DNA from 3 places in the Oceanobacillus sp. MO10714A genome. Region 2 is predicted to be linked to each of the others. Evidence: predicted binding sites of a transcription regulator. Region 2 holds the regulator's gene; each other region holds the start of a gene.
What was found. The regulator Rex, encoded in region 2, represses fermentation and respiration genes when NADH is low (regulators of the CRP and FNR family bind a similar motif). The targets are predictions, from matches to a motif close to TTGTGAAATATTTCACAA.
Positions count from the first base shown of each region.

Region 1 (8,291 bases), on a different contig from region 2:
AATCCTGGTGTTCTTCTTCTGCCGGATAGAACGTCTTAGCTGGAAGTATCTTTGTTACAATCGGCTTGGAGAATTTCCCACTTGCCTCAAGCGCCTGTTTTGATTCTTCCGCAATCGCCCTTTGTTCTTCATTGTGATAGAAGATTGCTGTTTGATACGATTCCCCTCTATCATTGAATTGTCCACCTGGATCAGTCGGGTCAATCTGTTGCCAGTACGTTTCTACAAGTTCTTTGTATGGCATCAATGCAGGGTCAAATGTAATTTCAACTGCTTCGACATGCCCTGTTGTATTGGAACATACTTGTTCATAGGTAGGGTTTTCCACATGACCACCTGTATATCCTGAAACGACACGTTCAATACCCGGGCGGCTGTCAAAGGGTTCAACCATGCACCAAAAACAGCCGCCGGCAAACGTAGCTTTTTCTAAAGAATTAGACATGAATTATTCCTCCAGTGCTCTAGTGATAATATCTATTTTTCCGTTTTTTTATTTAAAATGCAAGTATACTGCATATTTTTCATATATAAAGCTTTGGAGTTGATAAACCAGTTCTCTTTTCAACTTTCTTTTCTACCTTTTCCGTTGCTATATCTTTTTCTTTTTCATTTCCTTTTTCTTCACCTGTACCCTCTGCTTCCTTTTTTTCCTCCCCTTTCTCCTCTTCGGGGTCATCGATATTTTTAAAGGCTTTTACCATCCGATACATAGCTGGTAAATTTTTTAACATTGGCCCGTACTCCTTAATAATTGGTGTCGTCGTTTCTACGACTCTTAAAACCTGCTGTATATTATTCAGTATACCCGAAAAACCACTAATACCTTTACTGATTTGAGGATTATTTAATAAATTTCCCGAAGTTAGTTGCTGCAAGCTTACGGGAAAACGGCTGCGTCGCACTGGAGGTTGTGGGGGATTTCCAAACAAAAAGGAATTCATTCCTTGAGGTGGTTGTTGCCTATAATGGTAATTCAGGTTTCTTTGTCTTGGTCCGAGCATCTTCTCACCCCTGCCTTCTATTGCTTACTTTTATAATGTACGTAACACCTGATGAAAAAGTGTAGGCAATATATTATTTCCCGGGCAAGCGCAGGAATCAGCATAAAATTGCATGTTTGCAGTGTTTTCTTCGGTTTCTTTGACGAATCCTGTCAAATAAATTTCAAACAAACGTTTGATTTAATATATTCTGTCCATCCACACCTGTATTTACCATTGAGCGCAAACGAATCAAAAAAGAGGATGGAACTGTTCTGCACCTTCCTTTTCCGTTCCCTTACAAAAAATTGCATTAAAAAATGAGGCTGATCATTCCCTAGCCTCATTTTTATCTATTATGATATAAATCCCATACTTCATCAAACGTGCGAAGTGCGCCTGGAAATGGACTATTCCACTCCAGGTAATCACTTATTTCATTGTAATCATCCGAATGCTTTGGGAAATCGTGCTCTCGAAAAACCCACTCGGCCAACTTACATTTGTCATCGGGAACTTTCATCCCGCGGAAAGTCATCAAATGCTGATAAAATGTCTTCAAGAAAACACCTCAATCTATTCTTCTCATCAGGTTGATGAATCATTTTGGTTCATAAATTCCTCATGTTTTTTTAACTTTCTCTTATACACTATCTTAGATAACTGCACGCCTATTTCGTAAAGAAGAATTAATGGAACGGCTACAACGAGCTGTAAAACAAAGTCAGGAGGTGTGATTAACACTCCAATTATGATCAAGCCGAAATATGCATATTTTCTATTTTTAATCATGAAGTCTGGAGTAAGTATGCCTAGACTCGTTAAAAACATAACAATAATCGGTAATTCGAACAGTAAGGCAAATGGTACTGTAACTCGAAATAGGAATGAAAAATAGCGATCGACTGTAAACATAATATTAAACATTCCGTCGTTCAACGATAACAGGAATGGCATAATCAGTTCTACGAAAACAAAATAGCCAAAGATAAGTCCGCCAATAAATAAAAGAAATACTACCGGTATATAACCGATTGTCGCTTTTCTTTCGTGTGGAAGTAAACCAGGCTTAACAAAGGCCCAAATTTGATACGTAAGAAGTGGAATGGTTCCAACAATCGCAACCAGCCCTGCCATGGAGAAATAAATCCAAATAATTTCTGTTGGACTAATTGCCGTTAATTCCAAGTCTATATCGTTAACAAAAAACCAATAAATATCTCTAATGTAGATAAATCCAACAATGAAGAAACCGATAAAGAAAAGTGCGGTAACGATTAATCGGTTACGCAGTTCAGAAAGATGGTCAACGAGATTCATCTCTTTTTCTTCAATTTGACCTTTTTTTGCCATTTAAGAAACACCCCTAATCGAAAAAACACATAAAAGAAGATGTAAGGTAAAATAGAAACTTACATCTTCTTTTATCCGAAATTATTTTTTGAATTGGAATAATGTATTACTGTTTATTATTCTCTTCATCTTCAGTTTCAGTTAATCCCTTTGTTGCATTCTTAAATTCTTTCAGTGAATGCCCGAAAGCTTTACCAATTTCCGGAAGTTTATTTGGGCCAAATACAATAAGAGCAACAATTAAAATTAATATTAATCCAGGGATTCCGATATTACTTAGCATGTTCCTTCACCCCATTTATTTGGACTTGGTGTCATCATTCACAATGGATTTAACTTCTTTTATTTCATCTGTAACACCGCTAGTTAAATCATTTGTGGACTTCTTAAATTCCCGTAACGTATCACCAGCAGCCTTACCAATTTGTGGAAGTTTATCTGGTCCGAAAACAATAAGAGCAACAATCAGAATAAGAATTAATCCTGGAAACCCTATATTTGCCAGCATGTTTATCATCTCCGTTTTAAGTATAAGTCTATGATGCTAACCATTAGTATATAGCATTAGAAGAATCTGTACAAGTTCTATTCCTTATTCTTCCGTTCATAAACAAGATAATAATAATCATAAGGGTTCTTTTCATCTTTCTTCCCTTTCGTTTTCCCGGTTAATTCCCATTCATCTAAGGAAATGGATGGGAAGAACGTATCTCCTGCAAAATCTTCATCAATCCATGTAATGTATAACCGGTCAGCAAAAGGAAGTACTTGCTTAAAAATATCTCCTCCACCAATCACAAAATATTCTTCTTGCGGATTGTCATCATTCCATGTTTTGATTGGTTCCAAGTCACGGATCACTTCGACTTCTTCTGGAAATTCATAGTTCCCTCTTGTAAGGACAACATGCTTCCGATTCGGTAAGACGCGTCCAATCGATTCAAATGTTTTTCTCCCCATAATGATCGTGTGACCTGTCGTTGTTTCTTTGAAATAACGTAGATCATCCGGCAAATGCCAAGGTAAATCATTGTCGGACCCAATTACATGATTACGGTCCATTGCTACGAGTAAGGAAATCATCGTTAACTCCCCCTTTCTATACAGCAATCGGAGCTCTAATAGCTGGATGCGGATTATAGTCAATTAATTCAAAATCGGATAGTTCAAAATCAAATACCGATTGCTTGTCCGTATTCAATTTCAATTTCGGTAACGGACGTACCTCCCTTTTGAGTTGAGTCTTCACTTGTTCCAGATGGTTGGAATAAATATGAGCATCTCCAATCGTATGGACGAATTCTCCTACTTCCAAATCGCATTCATGGGCAATCAAATGCGTCAAGAGCGCATAACTAGCGATATTAAATGGTACACCTAGGAATGTGTCTCCACTGCGCTGGTATAATTGGCACGACAATTTGCCGTCTGCTACATAAAACTGGAATAGTGTGTGACATGGTGGTAAGGCCATGAATGGAATGTCTTCCGGGTTCCATGCGGACACGATATGTCTGCGTGAATCGGGATTATTGCGGATCGAGTCAATGACATCCTTCAGCTGGTCAATCGCTTCTCCTGATTTTGTTTCCCAGTGACGCCACTGCTTACCGTAGACAAATCCTAAATCACCGTATTTACTTGCAAACGCATCGTCGGTTAAAATTTTTTCCTTGAAAGTTTCCATTTGTTTTTTGTATTCTAAATTAAAGGCCTCATCCTGTAAACTACGATGACCGAAATCCGTCATATCCGGCCCATCATAATCGTCACTCTCCACCCACTTTTCAAAAGCCCATTCATTCCAAATATTATTATTGTTTTCTAAAAGGTAACGGATATTCGTATCCCCTTTAATAAACCAAAGCAGCTCAGAAGCAATCAGATTAAAGTTTACTTTCTTCGTTGTAAGTAATGGAAAGCCTTCACTTAAATCAAAGCGCATTTGGTGACCGAAAACAGAGTATGTACCTGTTCCCGTCCGGTCCGCTTTCTTATTTCCATTTTCTAAAATTAAACGGCATAAATCCAGATATGCCTGTTCTCCTTGTACCATGTCGATACCCTCCCATTGTTAATATTCCCCTTCTTTCTCCCATCTATTTATCTGTTCCCCACTCTTTATGAAACTGATCTAGAAATAAAAGCATCCAGCGATGGCGTTCCATTGCAATCTGTTTTGCGTAAGAAGTATGGAGCTTATCTTTTATTTTCAATAATTTATCATAAAAATGTTGGATGGAAGTATGCGGATTACCCTGTTTATAGATCAATTGATTGTTCGCTCCACCATACTGGAAAGTCCGTGCAATCCCAATTGCTCCGATAGCGTCCAGCCGGTCAGCATCTTGTACAATCTTCCCAGTCCAAGTAGCAGGTGTTTTTCCCTCTTTAAAAGAAATAGTTGAAATAACATGATTGATATCATGTTTCGCTTGATTATGGATGGAGATATGATCTAAAAATATATTCATTTCATTAATCGCTTGGTCTGGGTCTGAGAAGAGTTTACGGTCCCCAACATCATGAAGCCATCCGGCAGCCTCACATAAGAAAGGGTCACGGCCTTCTTCTTTTGCGATTTTCTTTGCCATTAAAGCAACACGTCGCATATGTTCATAATCATGTCCTGTTGGATCATTATGGAATAACTGATATGTAAATTCACGAATTTCGTTTAATTGCTGCTGTTGGATTTCGTCCATCCTCTACCCCCTTTTTTCTATATTACTTTATTTTGTATAGGAATGCATTTGATTCATTCGTTTTTCCGACAAACTAATATTTAAAAAGATTCAGAAAAAAATACTGTAAATTTCTTGACTAGTCTAATTAAATGAGTTATCATAGGTTCAACAAAGCAGAAGTACGGATTCATTAAACACAAGACAGCTTCCAAAGAAGTGGGTGTAATTGTAATCCTACTCTCTAGAAAGCTGTCTCTTTTAATGTTTTTTGGCCTCTACTTTGTATTATAACCACGTTTTACGTGAAAGGTTTTAGGAGGAGTTTACATGCAAAACGGAGTAGTAAAATGGTTCAACGCAGAAAAAGGGTTTGGATTTATTCAGCTGGAAGAAGGAAATGACGTCTTCGTACATTATTCAGCAATCCAAGAAGAAGGTTTCAAAACGTTAGAGGAAGGTCAAGAAGTTTCCTTTGAAATCGTTGAAGGCGAACGCGGCCCTCAAGCAGCTAACGTAACAAAATTATAAAAAATTCCTAAGCAGTATTCGTAACAGAATACTGCTTTTTTTGTTTTCCGGAATCCTGAAAATCCTCAGGATTCTTTTTTATCCTCACTTTTTAGACTTTTCTAAATTCGAGTAGTCTATTAGCTAAACTTCACACAACGTTCAAATACTTTTATAACTAAAAGGTTAGTAAAATCGTTATTTCAAAGAGTATGCGAAGTATTGAACATATTGTGAAAAGTATCTGGAAGGGATAAATTCTATTTTCATTTTGTGTATGATGAAAATAGCAGCACATCAAACTTCTAGGAGGGGTGAAGGAATGAATACTGAAAAGAGAAAGCAGTTGAAATCCAGTCCAGAAAGTGAACCAAATCTAAAAGGAACGCTTATCTCCGTTTCTGTTTTAGGAGTTGTTATCTTAGTAACTTGGTTTGGAGTATTGATGCTATACCTTTCCAGATAAAAAAAGGGAGTGATACAGATGCATTTACACAAGTATGAAAAGTATTGGCTTGGGCTTGGGATAATTGGCCTTATCGCATTCTTATTAATTTTAGGTTTCGGAGCCTTTTATCTAGGGACACACCCACAAAGCCATGGTGAGTTGATTGATCCTGAAAATTTGGAGATGAATGAAGCTTTCCATGAAGAAAATCTTGGCTTGACCAAGGTCGATGAAGGCAGATACGTGTTAAATGTGGTTGCCTCTGCTTTCAATTATAATCTCGGTACAGATGAATCAGGCGCACCGATAAGTCATATCGAAATACCTGCTGGTTCGAAAGTGCTCGTCCAGGCTACGAGTCCAGATGTCGTTCACGGTCTAAATTTCGCTGGAACGAATATCAACATGATGGTTGAGCCCGGTTATGTAAGTGCTTTGGAAGTACAGCTTGATAACCCAGGAGAATACACACTCGTATGTAATGAGTACTGTGGTGTCGGTCATCATATGATGTTTGGGACAATGGAGGTCGTTGAGTAATGGAAACAGCAACAGCACCAGCTAAACAATCTAACGTTTTCAGTAATAAAGGAACAATGGAGCTTCGTTTATCGAAAAATGAACGCAGACTTGTCATGTCCTATATGTATGTCGCATTTATTTCCTTATTTATTGGTGGATTAATGGGATTATTACAAGTACTTGTCCGTTCCGGTAACTTTGAATTGCCTTGGGGAATTAATTATTACACGATCCTAACTGTTCATGGCGTTATTCTAGGCCTAGTACTTACAACTTTTTTCATTATTGGTTTCCAAAATGCCCTAATGGGTAAAACAGTAGGATATTCTAAGAAACAATTGAACTGGGCGTGGATTGGCTTTGCCGTCATGACAATTGGTATGGTTATAGCTGCAATCACCATCTTAGTAGGTAAAGCTAACGTACTTTATACCTTCTATGCTCCACTGCAAGCGCATCCTGCATTTTATACCGGGATCACACTTGTAGTTGTCGGCAGTTGGATTAACGCATTCGTCAATTTCCGTCAGTTCTATTTGTGGAAGAAAAAACATCCAGATGAAAAATCACCACTGCTTGCCTTTATGGTTGTCATTAATATGCTTATGTGGTTGATTGCAACACTTGGAGTTGCTACAGCAATGCTCGTTCAATTTATACCTTGGTCACTTGGTTATAAGAACACAATTAATGTATTACTAAGCCGTACCTTATTCTGGTATTTCGGTCACCCGCTTGTTTATTTTTGGTTATTGCCGGCATATATGGCTTGGTATGCAATTATTCCGAAGATTATCGGAGGGAAAATTTTCAGTGATACACTAGCAAGATTTTCATTTATTCTATTCTTGTTCTTCTCTATCCCAGTTGGTCTGCACCATCAGCTGACAGAACCAGGACTGGACTCAACATGGAAGTTTATTCAAGTCATCTTGACATTTATGGTTGTCATCCCAAGCTTGATGACTGCCTTCTCCATGTTTGCGACGTTTGAAATTACGGGTCGCAAAAAAGGATACGGGGGATTGTTCGGCTGGCTCAAACATTTGCCATGGAGTGATGTAAGATTCCTCGCACCATTTATCGGAATGCTCGCATTTATCCCAGGTGGAGCCGGTGGAATTGTTAATGCTTCTTATCAAATAAACACACTTGTTCATAATACGATTTGGGTTACAGGACATTTCCATTTAACAGCAGCAACGACAGTAGTGTTAACATTTTTCGGGATTGCTTATTGGCTCATCCCCCACTTGACGGGACGTAAGTTAACAAAATCAGTGAACCGTCTCGGAATTATTCAAACGATCCTTTGGACAGTCGGAATGCTGATTATGTCAATATCTATGCATATCCAAGGTTTAATTGGTGGACCGCGTCGTTCCGCCTACTCCGATTACGGGGGGACGGCACAGGCTACAGAATGGGGAGCATATCAGATGGCTCAAGCAGTCGGTGGTACGATTCTTTTCATTGCGATCGTATTAATGGTATACATTTTCGTTAAAATGATTTTCTTCTCTCCAAAAGGAGAAGAAGAATTCCCGATTGCTCAGGAAGAAGACAATGCAGAACCAACGCCAAGATGGACAGAGAACTGGAAGTTGTGGATTGCCATTACGCTTGTATTGATTCTCTTTGCATATACAGTTCCGATAATGGATGTCATTCAAAATGCACCTCCAGGTTCAGCACCATTCGATTGGCCAATTGGAAATAGCTAATCAACATAAGAGGACAAAGATTCATTAAACGAATCTTTGTCCTTTTTGGCAGCTCTAGTAATAATTC
Region 1 is NZ_JAXHDC010000001.1:402,158-410,448, reverse strand. Features, by position in the region: gene msrB (peptide-methionine (R)-S-oxide reductase MsrB) at 1-445, opposite strand, end outside; gene vrrA (VrrA/YqfQ family protein) at 525-944, opposite strand; gene SPD53_RS02320 (YozE family protein) at 1,333-1,545, opposite strand; gene tatC (twin-arginine translocase subunit TatC) at 1,572-2,336, opposite strand; gene tatA (twin-arginine translocase TatA/TatE family subunit) at 2,443-2,619, opposite strand; gene tatA (twin-arginine translocase TatA/TatE family subunit) at 2,635-2,844, opposite strand; gene SPD53_RS02300 (dihydrofolate reductase) at 2,922-3,419, opposite strand; gene SPD53_RS02295 (thymidylate synthase) at 3,436-4,392, opposite strand; gene SPD53_RS02290 (HD domain-containing protein) at 4,436-5,041, opposite strand; gene SPD53_RS02285 (cold-shock protein) at 5,351-5,551, shown strand; gene SPD53_RS02280 (cytochrome c oxidase subunit 2A) at 5,853-5,996, shown strand; gene SPD53_RS02275 (cytochrome B5) at 6,015-6,518, shown strand; gene SPD53_RS02270 (b(o/a)3-type cytochrome-c oxidase subunit 1) at 6,575-8,224, shown strand.
Region 1: a site for Rex is predicted at 5,743-5,760, ahead of SPD53_RS02280 (cytochrome c oxidase subunit 2A). Genes of this name have one in related genera too.

Region 2 (8,291 bases):
TTTTCCAATTCTTGATTCATCCCATCAACTTTTTTCGTTAATTCTAATGCTTTTTCATGATCTTGGAAGACTTCAGGTTTCGTCATTTCCTCCTCGAGCCTTGCGATATCCAATTCTTTTTCTTCAATTGCTACTTCAAGCTGGGCTATTTTTCTTTCTTTTCTTCTGTTCTCACTTTGCAGCTGTTTTTCTTCCTGAAAGCTCCTGCGTCTGTTATCGATCTTTGGCTTGTCCGTTTTTTCCTTGGAAAGTTTAATGAACTCTTTTTCTTCTTCTATTTTTTCAAGATAGTAATCATAGTCCCCTAGGTATACTTTAATCCCGTTCTTGCTCATTTTCGCGACTTGGTCTGTAATGCGATTAATGAAATAACGGTCATGGGAAACAAAGAGGATTGTACCAGGATAGTCCATTAATGCTGCTTCCAGCACTTCCTTACTGTCGATGTCCAGATGGTTTGTCGGCTCATCAAGTATAAGCAGGTTAGCCTTTTGCATCATTAGTTTTGCCAGGGCGAGCCTCGCTTTCTCTCCACCACTTAACTGATCGACCGTTTTTAAAACGTCATCTCCACTAAATAAGAAATTGCCTAGTACCGTGCGGATATCTTTTTCCATTACAAGCGGGTATTCATCCCATAATTCCTGCAGGACTGTTTTATTGGAGGAAAGATTCGCCTGTTCCTGATCATAGTAGCCGATTTTCACATTTGTCCCCAGTTCAAAGGACCCGTTCGTTGCCTGGAGCTTGCCGATAAGAATCTTAAGTAAACTCGTTTTACCAACCCCGTTCGGTCCAATAAGGACAACCCGTTCGCCGCGGGTGAGGCGGAGGTTTGCTTGCTTGAAGGTATATTCATCTTCATCCGGATAGCGGAGGGAAAGGTCTTCTATTTTCAAGACATCATTTCCACTTCTTCTTTCTATATCGAAAGAGAAGGACATAGAAGCCTCGTCTCCAAGCGGTCTGTTCACCCGTTCCATTCGTTCAAGCTGTTTCCGTCTGCTTTGCGCCCGTTTCGTAGTAGAGGCACGGGCGATATTACGTTGGACGAAATCTTCCATCCGTTTAATTTCTGTTTGCTGCTTTTCAAATTCTTTCCGTTCCCGTTCGTAGTCGGCTGCTTTTTGTTCGAGAAATTTACTATATGTCCCGTGATATTTCTTCGTCTCATGTCTTGAAATTTCATAGACGAGGGATACGGTTTTATCAAGGAAGTAGCGATCATGGGAAACAATGACAACTGCTCCTGGATACCCGCTTAAATAGGATTCGAGCCAGCCTAATGTTTCAATATCTAAATGGTTGGTCGGTTCATCAAGAAGCAGGAGTTGTGGCTTTTGCAGGAGCAGCTTGCCGAGAGCGAGCCTTGTTTTTTGGCCGCCACTAAGTTCACTAATCATTGTATGGTAATCATAGTCCTGGAAATTGAGTCCATTCAATACTGCCTTAATCTCAGCTTCATACGTATAGCCGCCACCGGTCTCGTAAGCGTGCTGCAGGCGATCATACTCTGATAGTAAACTTTGATATTCATCATTTGAAAGCTTCTCAGTATCTTGCAATTTCTCTTCTATCTTCCGTAAATTCTCTTCTTGTTGTTTTAAATGGTCGAATACGGTGACAAGCTCATTCCAGATTGTCTTGCCGGATTTTAATTCCATATGTTGTGAAAGGTAGCCGATAGTAAGTTCTTTCGGCTTAATAAGTTCCCCGGTATCATAAGAAAGTTCGCCGGCCATTATTTTTAATAAAGTAGATTTCCCAGCCCCGTTTCTCCCAACAATTGCTATTCGATCAAGATCTTTAATTTCAAGTTTTACATTTGATAAAATGGTTTCCGAACCAAAGGATTTCGAAAGTCCATTCATTTGCATTAAAATCATACATTCACCCCATTATATGTATTGTAACGCAAAAAGCAGAAGAAGGAAATTATATGTGAAAATAATCACGACATTTCGCTCGTTTTCTGGTAGAATAGACATAAGTATAACTATTATTATCGTTATTAATGAAATGAGGAACAGATATGAGACAAAACAAAATACCACAAGCAACAGCAAAGCGGCTTCCGTTATATTATCGCTATTTAAATAATCTGAATCGACAAGGGAAAAAACGGGTTTCTTCAAAGGAACTATCAGAAGCAATCAAAGTTGACTCCGCTACAATCCGTCGTGACTTTTCATACTTCGGCGCTTTAGGAAAGAAAGGTTACGGCTATAATGTCGAATACTTGCTCGGATTTTTCCGCAGTACACTCGACCAACATGAAACGACAGAGGTTGCTTTAATCGGTGTCGGTAATCTAGGTACCGCCTTTTTAAATTATAACTTTACGAAAAATAATAATATCCAAATCAAAATGGCCTTCGATAGTGATGAAGAGAAAATCGGTCAAATTGTCGGGGGTGTTCCAGTTTACGGGATAGATGAAATGATGGAGAGAATTGAGGGAATCTCTGTCGCGATCCTCACTGTACCTGTATCGGAAGCTGATGTTATTACAGAAAAATTAGTTAAAGCAGGGATTGAAGGAATCTTGAACTTCACACCTGTTCGTATTACAGTACCGGAAGATGTGCGCGTTCATCATATCGATTTAGCGATTGAACTACAGGCACTTGTTTACTTTTTGAAGCATTATCCATTGCAATCAAAATAGAGCACACATAAAGTGAAACTTTATTCAGTGGGGAATTCCTTACCTCCCACTGAATGTTAGTTGAACAGAATCAGGTATTTACGGACTGTTTATCCCCTTTACATATTGGGCTTCCCTCATGTTTAGAGGTGGGGGTATTACAGACCGTTAATACGTGATAAAGAAACAAGAAAGATAGTGAAACGGGAGAAAATAGTAGGGGCGTGGGAAAACGTGTTGAATCGTAAAATATGGACAGGAGTATTGCTTTTACTCTCCTGTCTGTTTTTAGCAGCTTGCTCGAATAATACAGAGGAGAAAGAAACGGAATCAGAGCAAGAGGTTGAAGCAGGGGAGGATGTATTTTTTGCTGTCCTTGAGGATAATGTTGAAGCGTTGATGGCAAAGGACTTGGACGGTTATATGGAGACAATTCACGGGGAATCTCCTGCTTATGAATCAACAAAGGAGACGATCACTGAGTTCTTTGAGTATTCATTGGATATCGAGTTGGCAGATCTTGAGATGAAAGAACAATCTGAGGATGAAGCTGTCGTCCACTATACACAACGTACGATTGAAAAAGATTCAGGCGACTTCGAGAACAACGAAACAAGAGGAGAACATATTCTTCGTCCAGACGACGGTAAATGGAAAATTTATGAGTCGGAAATCTTCGAAGTCAATCCACTGCCTGAGGAAAGAGAAGAGGTTGAGATGACTGGAGATTATGTGGAAGTAATTTCTAGTCTTCCTACTCCTTTTGATGAGGAAGAATGGATGCTTGCCGGTTATGATGAAGCGGAAGGGGAAGCAACCGCTGAATACATTCCGGTTGCGGAAACCTTAGGGAATTACAGTGCAATCATCACCTATGATTATTATGAAGATGGTAATGAACGAAGCGGGCTTGCGAATTTCATTGATGTGCTGGAGCTAAGCTTACAAGATATGACAACAGGAGAATTTGATTTTGAACGTCTCTATGCAACGGAAAGTGAAGTCATGTACCAATTCCGTGTAGATGGGGATGCAAAAGAACCAAATCAAGAAGAAATCGGCCGCATTTTCGTTAAAGATGAGGACTTATATCTTGTACGCTATACGGTAATGGAAGAAATGATTGAAGATACGGATGAAATCATTACGATGTTAAATGAAATATAATAAAAAAGCGGGAGATGACGTTTGAATAGTCCGTCAGGATCCCGCTTTTTTTCATACCCAGCTCAACAAAATTGTCTGCAACTGTTCAAGCTGATCAATCATTTTTTGGATTTCTTCTGGTGTTAAGTTATACTGCTTATAAACAACGTAAGAGTTCATCCCTGCATGGACGATAATCGGAACGATAATCCGTTTTGTTTTTACATAAAGGAAAGCAAATACGAGTCCCATTGCTGTATACATAAGAAGATGGGAAAAGTCTACATGAAAAGCAGCAAAGACGAGTGCTGATAGTATAGCGGCGAAAAAGAAGTTCATGCGCTTATAGAGACTACCGAAAATAATCTTTCTAAAAATGATCTCTTCAAGGATTGGCGCAATAATTGCTGGAATCAAAATGAAGAGCATATTTGCCCGGGCATATTCCATAATCCCCATTGTGTTCTCCGATCCTGCTGGGATGCCGAAAATAAAGATTTCAATCATTGCTGCAATTGTTTGAGCAAAGAAGGCTAGAAACACCCCAAATATGGACCAAAGGATAACGGAAGAAACGGGGGAAGCATCCCGGTGTGCTGGCATTTTCATGTCTGGCCTCATTAGCCATAACGTAACGAGCAGTCCAGCAGTAAAACTAAAAATCGACCAATAAATCATATTTTGTGAATAACTTTCGGGGAAATATAATTCCATATACAACGCTACCGGAAGGGCGGAAAACTGCATAACCAAATACGTCACAATCACATACCAATATCTTTTCGGCAAACCCAACGACTCCTTCTATATAAAGTGAAACTTCATTCAGTGGGCGTTCTTTACCCCCTGAATGTTGGTTGAACAGAATCAGGGATTTACGGACTGTTTATCCCCCACCTTCACATATCGGGTTTCCCTCATGTTTAGAAGTGGGGCTATTACAGACCGTTAATCCGTGATAAATTCACATAAATGTATTTTAACATAAATCGGGACATGGGGTCAGAGCATTTGTCCCATTACATTCTTATCTTTACCCAATTATATGTTCAAATCCTTATTAATATCTATTTCCAGCTCCTTTTCCAGTTAAAAATAGAAAATCACAAAAATTAAACATACATCGCTTGCATTTTTTTGACTTATTACTTATTATAATAATTGGAGTTAGCACTCGAGCGAAGTGAGTGCTAACAAAAATATAAAAACTTTAGAATCAAGGAGGAGTTCTAGATGATTAAACCATTAGGAGATCGTGTTGTTATCGAACTTGTAGAGCAAGAAGAAACAACAGCAAGCGGAATTGTACTTCCAGACTCTGCACAGGAAAAACCACAAGAAGGTAATGTAGTAGCAGTAGGTTCTGGCCGTGTAACAGACAGTGGTGAAAAGATTGCACTGGAAGTGTCTGAAGGAGACCGCATTATTTTCTCTAAGTTTGCTGGAACAGAAGTGAAATACGGCGGGAAAGAATATTTGATTCTACGAGAAAGTGATATTCTAGCTGTTATTTCATAACTCAATTAACTTATACTTAAGAAACTTAAAACATATATCAATAGAGTGTTCAAAAAGGAGGATAAAAGGACCGAGGTCGGCTAAGTATGCGATTCGTTTTGCAACACCGACACTAGCACGGGACGTGGACGGTTTTAGTAGAACCTCTTTTTCTCAAAGTGTCATTTTTACCGGACTTTTTGAACAACCTTTAATAATAGAATTTAGGGAGGAAATGTAACCATGGCAAAAGATATTAAATTTAGTGAAGACGCACGTCGTGCAATAGCTCGTGGGGTAGATACATTAGCAGATGCAGTGAAAGTTACCCTTGGACCAAAAGGACGTAACGTTGTATTAGATAAGAAATTCGGTGCACCTCTAATCACGAACGACGGTGTAACAATCGCAAAAGAAATCGAACTGGAAGATGCATTCGAAAACATGGGTGCACAGCTCGTATCTGAAGTAGCATCTAAAACGAACGATGTAGCAGGGGACGGTACAACAACAGCTACAGTTCTTGCACAAGCAATGATCCGCGAAGGACTGAAAAACGTAACTTCTGGTGCAAACCCAGTAGGTATCCGCCGCGGTATTGAAAAAGCTGTTCAAGCAGCAGTAGAAGAATTAAAAAATGTTTCCAAGTCTGTAGAGAACAAAGAGTCTATCGCACAAGTTGCAGCAATTTCTGCTAACGATGAAGAAGTAGGAGAGCTAATTGCTGAATCGATGGAGCGCGTTGGGAAAGACGGCGTGATCACGATTGAAGAGTCAAGAGGTTTCAATACAGAGCTTGACGTTGTAGAAGGTATGCAATTTGACCGCGGATATGCTTCCCCGTACATGGTAACAGACCAAGATAAAATGGAAGCAGTTCTAGAAGATCCATATATCCTAATTACAGATAAGAAAATCAGTAACATCCAAGAAGTACTACCAGTTCTTGAAGAAGTTGTTCAACAAGGCAAGCCATTACTTCTTATCGCAGAAGATGTAGAAGGTGAAGCACTAGCAACATTAGTTGTGAACAAACTTCGCGGAACATTTAACGCAGTTGCGGTTAAAGCACCAGGATTCGGTGACCGTCGTAAAGCAATGCTTGAAGACATCGCTATACTAACTGGTGGTGAAGTAATTACAGAAGATTTAGGACTTGACTTGAAGAGCACTACAATCGAACAACTTGGACGCGCTGCTAAGGTTGTTGTTACAAAAGAAAACACAACAATCGTTGAAGGTTCTGGCAGCCCAGACCAAATCGCAGGCCGCGTAGCACAAATCCGTGCACAAGTAGAAGAAACTACTTCTGAATTCGATAAAGAAAAACTACAAGAGCGTCTTGCGAAATTAGCAGGCGGTGTTGCAGTAATTAAAGTAGGAGCTGCAACTGAAACAGAATTGAAAGAACGTAAACTTCGTATCGAAGACGCACTGAACTCTACACGTGCAGCAGTAGAAGAAGGAATTGTTGCTGGTGGAGGTACTGCACTTCTTGAAGTTTACAAGAAAGTTAACGAACTAGAGCTTGAAGGTGACGAAGCAACTGGTGTTAATATCGTACTTCGCGCAATCGAAGAACCAGTTCGTCAAATCGCAGACAACGCAGGTCTTGAAGGCTCCATCGTCGTTGAGCGCTTGAAAGGCGAAGAAAACGGCATCGGCTTCAACGCAGCTACAAACGACTGGGTAAACATGATTGAAGCTGGTATCGTAGACCCTGCAAAAGTTACACGTTCTGCACTACAAAACGCAGCATCTGTAGCAGCTATGTTCTTGACTACTGAAGCTGTAGTTGCTGACCAGCCAGAAGAAAACGCTGGCGGCGGAATGCCTGATATGGGCGGTATGGGTGGAATGGGCGGCATGATGTGATAGCCGTCTAACATCTTGATATATAAGGGTTTTTGAGTTAAATGAGAATGATTGGCTAACATTCGATACATTAAAGTAGTAGGCTTCTCATAAGTTGATCAAACTTTTGAGAAGCCTCTTTTTTCTATTGCTTTGTAACGCGAGATAAATATTTCTTGTTGTTACTTTCTGGAGTATGACCAAATCTATCCATAGTTTCTTCCAAGTCAATTGTGGCCATGTCAAGAAAAGAGGCATACGTATGTCTTAGTGAATGAGGAATTTTATACTCTTGTCAATCTATGCATAAAGTCATTCTATTTTAATTAATCTTCTTTTCTCTCTACGTAATGAGCTTCAATATGCACTACTTGAGAATGCTGCACCATTACAAAGATTTAGAACACTAACCCATATATATCCTGCTAATGGATAATTGAATAATAATAGATGATTGCAAAAGCGAGTAAGGGAAAAATTTGAGATTATTATTTAAAGAATGTAAGATAAAATGTCATTAAATATTAATATAAGAGAGTGTGATTAAAGTGTTAGAATTAATGACGAATCCTATGATACAAAATTTACTAACTAACTTTATTTATTCTGGTATTCAAAAAGGTGGAAAAAAGCTTATCTCAGACAATCTGAGCCAACAATTTGAAACTGCAATTCTTGATGCTTTCGATAAATTTTCTGAAAAATACCCAATTATAAGTTTTCAAAAAGAAAAAACGTACAGACAAAGTGAGAATTTAAAATATACATTAAAATATCTTCATGAAGAAGGAATATTAGAACAACATATTTATCTTGATTTTAGCAAGGAATTTAGGAAAAGCTATTTAGATATTTCAGATGAACAAGGGGATATCTACTTTGATTTGTATGATATTAATCAAGAAACCTATGAGGAAAAGTTTTCCGAAGTGGAGGAGCTGTTTAGAAAAGCGCAAGAATAAATGGTGCGCACCGCCACGAACTTCCGACGCGCAAGAAATGAATGAGAGGAAGGCCGACTAAAAACAGCCTTAGCCAACTTAGATATGCGAAGTGTCATTTTCACTGGACTTTTTAATAATCTCTAAAAAAATAACAGCAAATCCCGGGGTGGGGTTTGCAGTTTTGGATTAGATTTATTTTTTCC
Region 2 is NZ_JAXHDC010000039.1:7,091-15,381, forward strand. Features, by position in the region: gene SPD53_RS15415 (ABC-F family ATP-binding cassette domain-containing protein) at 1-1,886, opposite strand, end outside; gene SPD53_RS15420 (redox-sensing transcriptional repressor Rex) at 2,033-2,668, shown strand; gene SPD53_RS15425 (hypothetical protein) at 2,846-3,814, shown strand; gene SPD53_RS15430 (CPBP family intramembrane glutamic endopeptidase) at 3,866-4,582, opposite strand; gene groES (co-chaperone GroES) at 5,027-5,311, shown strand; gene groL (chaperonin GroEL) at 5,534-7,165, shown strand; gene SPD53_RS15445 (hypothetical protein) at 7,705-8,106, shown strand; gene SPD53_RS15450 (hypothetical protein) at 8,281-8,291, opposite strand, start outside.

Region 3 (8,291 bases), on a different contig from region 2:
ATATATGGCGGTCACCCTCATTTTATCTGTCATTAGCTTTGGGCCAATCCAGCTCCGCTTATCCGAAATGTTCAATTACTTGGCATTATTTCACAAACGATATGTCGTTGCAGTTTTCTTGGGAGTTGTAATTGCAAACTTCATGTCACCGATGTGGTTTATCGATGTGCCAATTGGCGGACTCGCGACCCTTGCAGTTTTGCTTGTCGCTAGGGCAGTGACCAAGAATATAAAAAATGTAAAAGCTAAATTTATTGTCACAGCTTTTATCGCTACGTTATCGATGTTTAGTGTCGCTGTGCAACTTTATTTAATATTCGATCTGCCATTTTGGTGGTCTTATCTTACGGTTGCTATTGGTGAGTTACTCTCCATGACAATTGGCGGATTCATTATGTACTATACAAGTAAAAAGATAGATTTGACCCAATGAGTTTAAAGCCAGATTTTCGGACTTCCGATCTGGCTTTTATTATTTTTGTTAAATTTCCATGTTTCCTTAATATATGTGGTAATATATTGTATAATAGATACCATTATCGCTGAAACGGATACTCACATGAAAAGGAGAAATTAGGTGGAAAAGTGAAAACGATTAGTGTAGAACGAATTGCGAAAGAATTATCCTTGGAAATTCTCGCAGGAGAAGATAGTCTCGACAGAAAGGTATCGAAGAATAAATCGCACCGGCCTGGCCTCGAGTTTATCGGTTATTTTGATTTTTTCCCAACGGAACGCGTGCAAGTTCTCGGACTAACGGAAATAAATTACTTGAAATCGCTTAGTGTGGAAGAAAGGAAACAAAGAATCGGCAACATTGTCAATTATCATCCTCCTTGCTTTATTGTGACGCGGGGGCAGGAAGAATTGACCTATCTTGAACAGTACTGCAACCAGGAGCGAATTCCATTGCTTCGGACGAATGATTCTACGTATGAGTTCATTTCTAAATTGGACGCTTATTTAGGTAGAGCACTTGCGGAGGAGATTGCTGTACCGGGCGTTTGCCTGAATGTGTTCGGTATTGGAATTCTTCTGCGCGGTGAATCGGGAATCGGAAAAAGTGAAACCGCTTATACGCTCATTGGGCGCGGGCATCGTCTTGTTGCTGATGATATTGTCGTGCTGAGAAAACTCAGTCACCGGACGATTCTTGGAACACATAATGAGATGAATAAAGAATTCCTTGCTCTAAGAAGTGTAGGACTGTTAAATATCGTCCGTGTTTACGGAAGGAAAGCGTTCCAGGAAGAAACGAGGATTGCCCTTGATATTGAGCTTACCAAATGGGGAGCTAATGAGCTGAACAATGATCTTGAATTAAAGACAGAATATACGAATTATATGGGAGTTGAAATTCCTCATATTAAAATCCAGCTCCAGCCGGGAAGAGATGTTGCAGGCTTAATTGAAGCAGCAGCAAACAGCTGGTATCTAAAACAACAAGGCTACAGTGCTGCCGAAGAATTCATCAACCGAACGGAAAATTATAACGGAAATGACTAAGGACAGCCCATCAAGCTGTCCTTTCCTCGTTGGATAAGAAACTATAAATTAAAATGCTGTAATAACTTAGGTATCCTGGGCTAGCCACGTCCGCTCTGCGCTCAAGCATTGCCTAATTTAATTCCTTCTTGAGTAAGCTCCTAAGGGTAATCTTCTTGCAGCTTTGCGAGGAGAGTTTCTCCACCCAGAAAGCTTGCAATACGACGAGTAACTAGAAGATCTTTTGGTAGGACGAGTAATCGCAGTCCCAGGCGCCCGCGAATCCGCCTTTGCGCTTTCAGATTCTCTTCCTCACCGTAAAGTTATCCCGCAGCAATTCCCAGTTTTGTGGGAAAGGGTAGCCGAGTGCCCAATAACTGATCCCGCCAAGATTGAACTCTTTTGCCAAATCAAACTTGGCTTGAGCACTTCTCGCATCTTCAAACCATACTTCATGATCTACACCTTCTTCATCCGTGTAGCGAAAGAACGGAGAAGCGGCAACTCTATCAAAATGAATTTCTGCATTATACTTGGTAGCGAGTTCCACTGCCCTTTGAGGGCTGAATGTTTGGGCGGCTTGACCTTGAACATGAGGCAACTTCCAGTCCCGCGCGTAAATCTGGAAACCAAGGAATATTTTCTCTGCGGGCATTTCGGTTAGGGCATATTCTACAACCCGCCGCATCTGGTTTAGTGGTGAAATCGCTTGAGGCGGACCGAGCCGGTATCCCCATTCATATGTCATTAAGATAACGAAATCGGCAATTCTTCCATGGGCTGCATAATCATGGGCTTCATACAATAATCCAGGTTGGTCAGCGCTTGTTTTCGGGGCTACCGCAGTCGAAACGAAATACCCTTCAGGATGGAGGCGGTTGACGGCCAATTGTATAAAGTTATTGAAACGCTCCCGATCTTCGGGTAATACATTTTCAAAATCAATATTTAACCCTCGATAGCCTTTTTCGTTCATTACATTGAGGATGTTTGTCAATAACGTATCCATTAGCTGGTTACTCGTCAGAATCGTATGGGTGAGCGATGAACCGGTTTCTTCTGAAGTGAAATTTAAGATCGACATCATTGGCAAAACATTCTCTTCATAACTTGCGGCAATCATCTGTTCATCTGGAAAAGGCTCCAAGCTTCCGTCCGCTTGAACCTGATAGGCAAACGGGCTCGCAAATGTCAGCAGTTCCCCAACTTCACGGATTGACTGGGCACCTGCTGCATCTTGCTGGTAGGAATATGCATTGACATCAATAATTGGTTTCCCCCGTGGAATAAAGAGCGTTTGCCCAGTAAAGATAGGCTCGGTTATCGTAAGGGCGTTCTCCTGAGCGAGTGCATAGACCGATACTCCGTACTGATTCGCAATGCTTGCAAGTGTCTCGCCAGGCGCTACATTGTGACGTGCAAGCGGAATAAATATTCTTTGTCCTGGCATGAGCGCCTCGGGATTGACCCCGGGGTTTGCCTGTAATACTTGATTTAAAGCCAATCCAAAATTAGCAGCAATACTCCACAAGCTTTCTCCAGCCTTTACCGTATGCCACGTTCCCTTAATCGGAATAAGTAACGCCAGACCAACAACAAGCCGTTCCGGATCCGGCAAATCGTTCACCCGCAATAACTCCGTCATACTTACCCCATATCGTTCATGTAACCCATACAAATTATCCCCCGGCTCCACAACGTGAATAATCACAAAAACTCCCCCTCTTACATTTCGCTCCAATATCCTATGCCCAAAAAGTGAGAATGTGTAGGGACAGAGGGTCAGAGCATTTGTCCCAGAATAGGAAACTATAAAATAAAAATGCTGTGATAACTTAGGTATCCAGGGCTAGCCACGTCCGGCTCCAGCGCCCAGCAACTATCAAACTTCACACTCCTCCAATCGATAAGTCAACATCAACTCACTGCGTTCGTTGTGTTTCCTTTATCTCATTCCGGAGTGCTCCAGTTTGTATGTTGCTAAACGGACGCTTACGCCTTTGTCCCAGAAAATTAATAGAAAGTTAACGAAATAAACCATTTTCCCAATAGACATCTGCCCATAACATGTTAAACTTATAGTAAGGAAATGATTGGGAAGTGATGGCCATGAAGTTGTGGATGAAAAAAGCGCTCGTTGCATTGATTGCGATTGCAACACTCGGAATGTACACGCCGACTTCGTTATTGGAAATTGAAGCAGAAGATAATAAAGATACTTTCTCCTCAAAAGCAGAATTCGATCAAGCGACTGAAGTCCGGGCAAGTGAAGCGACGTTCGAAAGCTATGAAACAATGCTTGAAGTCGAAACAGAACCGGATTATTTACGGGAGTTACAAGAACAGGCGAAAATTCAAAGCATGCTGAAATTTGGTCCGCGTATTGCTGAACAAGTGGAGGATGAGTTTTCTGCGGTAATTTTGCCGAAAATGGAGTCTGTACTGGAAGAGTTAGCTGCTGAAGCAGGGGATGAGGCGGTTCGTTATTATGGAATTACGGAACAACCAGCAAAGGGCTACGGTGAGCGAATCTTTCACGTAACCGATTATCGTACGGAAGAAGATGTCGTCCAGTTCCACGTCCGTCGTGACAATCGACCATTAGAAGGTTACTATTTCAACTTCCACTATCATCTTCAAAACGATGACTTCAGAGAGCATCACAACCTCGGTGAAATTTACTGGGATAAAAATACACCACCTAAGTGGATGGCATAAAGATTAAAAGAGGTGAGGATATAAGCTGTCCCCACCTCTTTTTATATATTCGCGCGCCCAGCAAGCCGTTAGTTGCTAGCTGTTGAAACTTTCTTGAATGACCTAAAGCTTTGAGGTGGGAGTTTTACGGACGGTTACACCGGGATAAAGTGAATCCTGCCGCCTTGTCAATTACACCCCTTGTTGAGGATAAAGAGAAGTTGAGCCTGAGATTATCGGCGAAAACCATGGAAGATGTGAGTAACTTGGAATTCAGCACCGAAGAATCCCGCGGGAGTTTCTATTTATGGATTAGGAGAAGGGAGAATATCTTAATGAGATTAGGTTTAAAAAGAAATGAAGTTAGACTGGTACCTCATAATCACGAATGGACAGAAGAGTTTCTCAGAGTTAAAAAAGATATTGTAAAGGAAACAAGGCTAGAGCCATATAAAGAAATCCTTTGTAAGGCATAAACAGGAAGGTATAAATGAGTATACAGTGAAAAAAGAGAGTTTTGTTAAAAAAATATGTGCATTGAATATAGTATAGAATAACTTCACCGATTTGTCATAATCTGCCGAAACAGGAAGCGTTTACAGGTGGTATGATCAATTTGAAAGAGATAGAAATCTTATTACGCAATAATATGATCAACGGTTCACAAAGAAGCGAGGTGAGTTTAACGGTTAATTAACAGACATTATTTTCTCAGCCTCACATGATATTTAGTTGGATAGCAATAGGCTATATTTTTTTAAAACAACATGCTCAATGTTTCACAATATAAGATGAGGAGGATTTACCATGACTACAAAAACACTTGAAAAGAAACAAGTTAAATCAGCGGGTGAGAGCATTGATACCCTGGTCGTTAATGGGAATAAGGCATTAAAGGAAATGAAAATGCTGGATCAAGCCCAAATTAACAACATTATTAAAGAAATGGCTTTAGCGGGCTTGGACAAACATATGGAATTGGCCAAGTTAGCTATAGAAGAAACAAAACGCGGTGTTTACGAGGACAAAATTATTAAAAACATGTTTTCGACGGAATATATTTACCACAACATTAAATATGAACGGACAATAGGGGTCATGAATGAAAATGAAATGGAAGGTATCGTTGAAATTGCGGAACCTATTGGAGTCATTGCTGGAATTACTCCTATCACGAATCCGACTTCTACGACAATGTTTAAATCCATTATCTCTATTAAAACGGGTAATCCGATTATCTTTGCTTTTCACCCTGGGGCACAAAAATCAAGTGCTAAGGCAGCCCAAGTCCTATATGAAGCTGCTGTGAAAGCCGGTGCACCTGAACACTGCATTCAGTGGATTGACCAACCGGCTGTGGAAAAAACGCAAGCACTCATGAAACATGAGGGCATCGCGCTCATTTTAGCCACAGGTGGATCTGGTATGGTGAAATCCGCTTACAGTTCCGGAAAACCAGCCCTAGGTGTCGGACCAGGTAACGTCCCTTGTTATATAGAAAAAACAGCGTATATCAAACGAGCAGTCAATGATCTCATTTTATCTAAAACTTTTGATAATGGCATGATTTGTGCTTCCGAACAAGCTGTAATTATCGATGAGCCAATCTATGAAAAAGTGAAACAAGAGATGATTGCTCAGAACTGTTACTTTTTAAATGCCACAGAAAAGGTAAAAGTCGAAAAACTGGTCATTGATGAAAATACGGCTTCTGTTAATCCGGCGATAGTTGGAATGAGTGCAGCTACTATTGCGAAAATGGCAGGAGTCACTGTTCCGGAAAACACAAAGATATTGGTCGCTGAATTAACCGGAGTGGGTCCCGATTATCCACTGTCACGGGAAAAGCTCAGTCCCGTGCTTGCCTGTTATAAAGCAAACAATACAGAAATGGGACTCAGACGGTGTGAGGAAATGCTTGAATTTGGTGGACTTGGTCACTCTGCTGTGATCCATTCTGAAGATCAGAAGGTCATCGATGAATTCAGTCAGCGGATGAAAGCTGGACGCTTGATTGTTAATCAGCCATCATCTCAAGGGGCAATTGGCGATATATATAATGCGTATACCCCGTCACTGACCCTTGGGTGCGGTTCATACGGCGGAAATTCTGTGTCTAGCAATGTGAGCTCTGTTCATTTATATAACGTCAAAAAATTGGCGAAAAGAAGTGTTAATATGCAATGGTTTAAAGTTCCACCAAAAATATATTTTGAAAAAAATGCCGTTCAATATCTTGAGAAGATGCCGAATATCTCAAGGGCTATCATTGTAACGGATCCGATGATGGTCAAATTGGGATACGTTGATAAGGTCTTATATTACTTAAGAAAACGTCCAGATTATGTCCATTGTAGAATTATTTCAGACGTTGAGCCTGATCCTTCTAAAGAAACCGTCATGCGGGGTGCGGCGGAGATGAGAGAATTTGAGCCGGATGTCATTATTGCTCTTGGTGGTGGTTCACCCATGGACGCCGCTAAATCGATGTGGCTATTCTATGAATATCCTGAAACAGACTTTAACGGTTTGAAACAGAAATTCATGGATATCCGTAAACGTGCTTATAAATACCCGCAACTCGGAAAACGGGCGCAATTTGTCGGGATTCCAACAACCTCTGGGACTGGAGCCGAAGTCACATCTTTTTCAGTCATCACAGATAAAGAGAATAATATAAAGTATCCGCTGGCTGACTATGAGCTGACACCGGATGTAGCAATCATTGACCCGCAATTTGTAATGAGTGTACCGAAAACAGTTACAGCTGACACCGGAATGGACGTCTTAACCCATGCGATTGAAGCTTATGTATCCAATATGGCTAACGACTTTACAGATGGGTTGGCAATCAAGGCTATTCAGCTTATCTTTGAATATTTACCGCAAGCCTATCATGATGGATCAAATGAGAAGGCCCGTGAAAAGGTGCATAATGCCTCGACCATTGCGGGAATGGCATTTACCAATGCGTTCTTAGGGATAAACCATAGTTTGGCACATAAACTGGGCGGTGAATTTAACATTGCTCATGGCCGTGCTAATACTATTTTGTTACCTCATGTCATTCGATATAATGCAACGAAGCCGACGAAATTTGTCTCATTCCCTAAATATGAACATTTTATTGCAGATAAGCGTTATGCGGAGATTGCCAAAGCGATTGGCTTACAAGCTGCTACCACCGAAGAAGGGGTGGAAAATCTGGTACAAGCCATTATTAAACTGGCAAAAGAATTGGATATCCCGATGAGTATTGAAGAAAATGGGGTCACCCAGAAAGAATTTGAAGCAAAAGTGGATCATTTAGCTGATAAAGCTTTTGAAGATCAATGTACAACAGCAAATCCGAAGTTACCTCTCGTCACAGAACTGGCTGATGTTTATAGAAAAGCATTTAAAGGTGTCTAGCTAGTAGAAGAGGGCGAGAAAAACCGGAAAATAGAAATGAAAGACGTGGTATCTACCCTCATAAGGAGAGGGAGCTACCACGTCTGTTTTATTTTTTCTTATAGATTCTCATCCAGTTCTTGCAAAAGCTCACCAATTTTCTTATCTTGAATAATCAAATCGGCGGACCGATCAAGCGGGGTATCTTCTGCATTAACAATGACCAATCTCGCACCATTTTCTTTCGCAAGCATTGGAAACTGGTTCGCCGGCGTAACGGTGAGGGAAGAGCCAAGCACAATGAACAAATCTGCTTTTTCTGTTTCCTGTAGTGCAAATTCAAAGTCATCGACTGGTAGACTTTCCCCGAATAAAACAATCGAAGGCCGTAACACACCATTACATTCCTCACAGTAAAATGCCTCTTTCACATACTTCTCACTACCGTACTGGCGCCCGCATGATTCACAATGCAACTTCTGCAAGGTACCATGAAGCTCTGCGACTTGCTTACTGCCTGCAAGTTGATGGAATCCATCGACATTTTGTGTAATAATCGACTTCACTTTGCCGGAACGCTCCCAATTGGCAAGGATCGAATGTCCTTTATGTGGTCCATATTCCTTCACTCCGAGTACACGCTCCCGGTAAAATGCAATAAACTCTTCCACATTATTGTTGAGTGCATCGGTACTTGCAAGCTGCGCGGGGTCTTTCTT
Region 3 is NZ_JAXHDC010000003.1:197,221-205,511, reverse strand. Features, by position in the region: gene SPD53_RS04715 (QueT transporter family protein) at 1-433, shown strand, start outside; gene hprK (HPr(Ser) kinase/phosphatase) at 586-1,506, shown strand; gene SPD53_RS04705 (LysM peptidoglycan-binding domain-containing protein) at 1,784-3,196, opposite strand; gene SPD53_RS04700 (YpjP family protein) at 3,595-4,203, shown strand; gene SPD53_RS04695 (hypothetical protein) at 4,314-4,658, shown strand; gene adhE (bifunctional acetaldehyde-CoA/alcohol dehydrogenase) at 4,990-7,593, shown strand; gene SPD53_RS04685 (NAD-dependent protein deacylase) at 7,692-8,291, opposite strand, start outside.
Region 3: a site for Rex is predicted at 4,950-4,967, ahead of adhE (bifunctional acetaldehyde-CoA/alcohol dehydrogenase). Genes of this name have one in related genera too.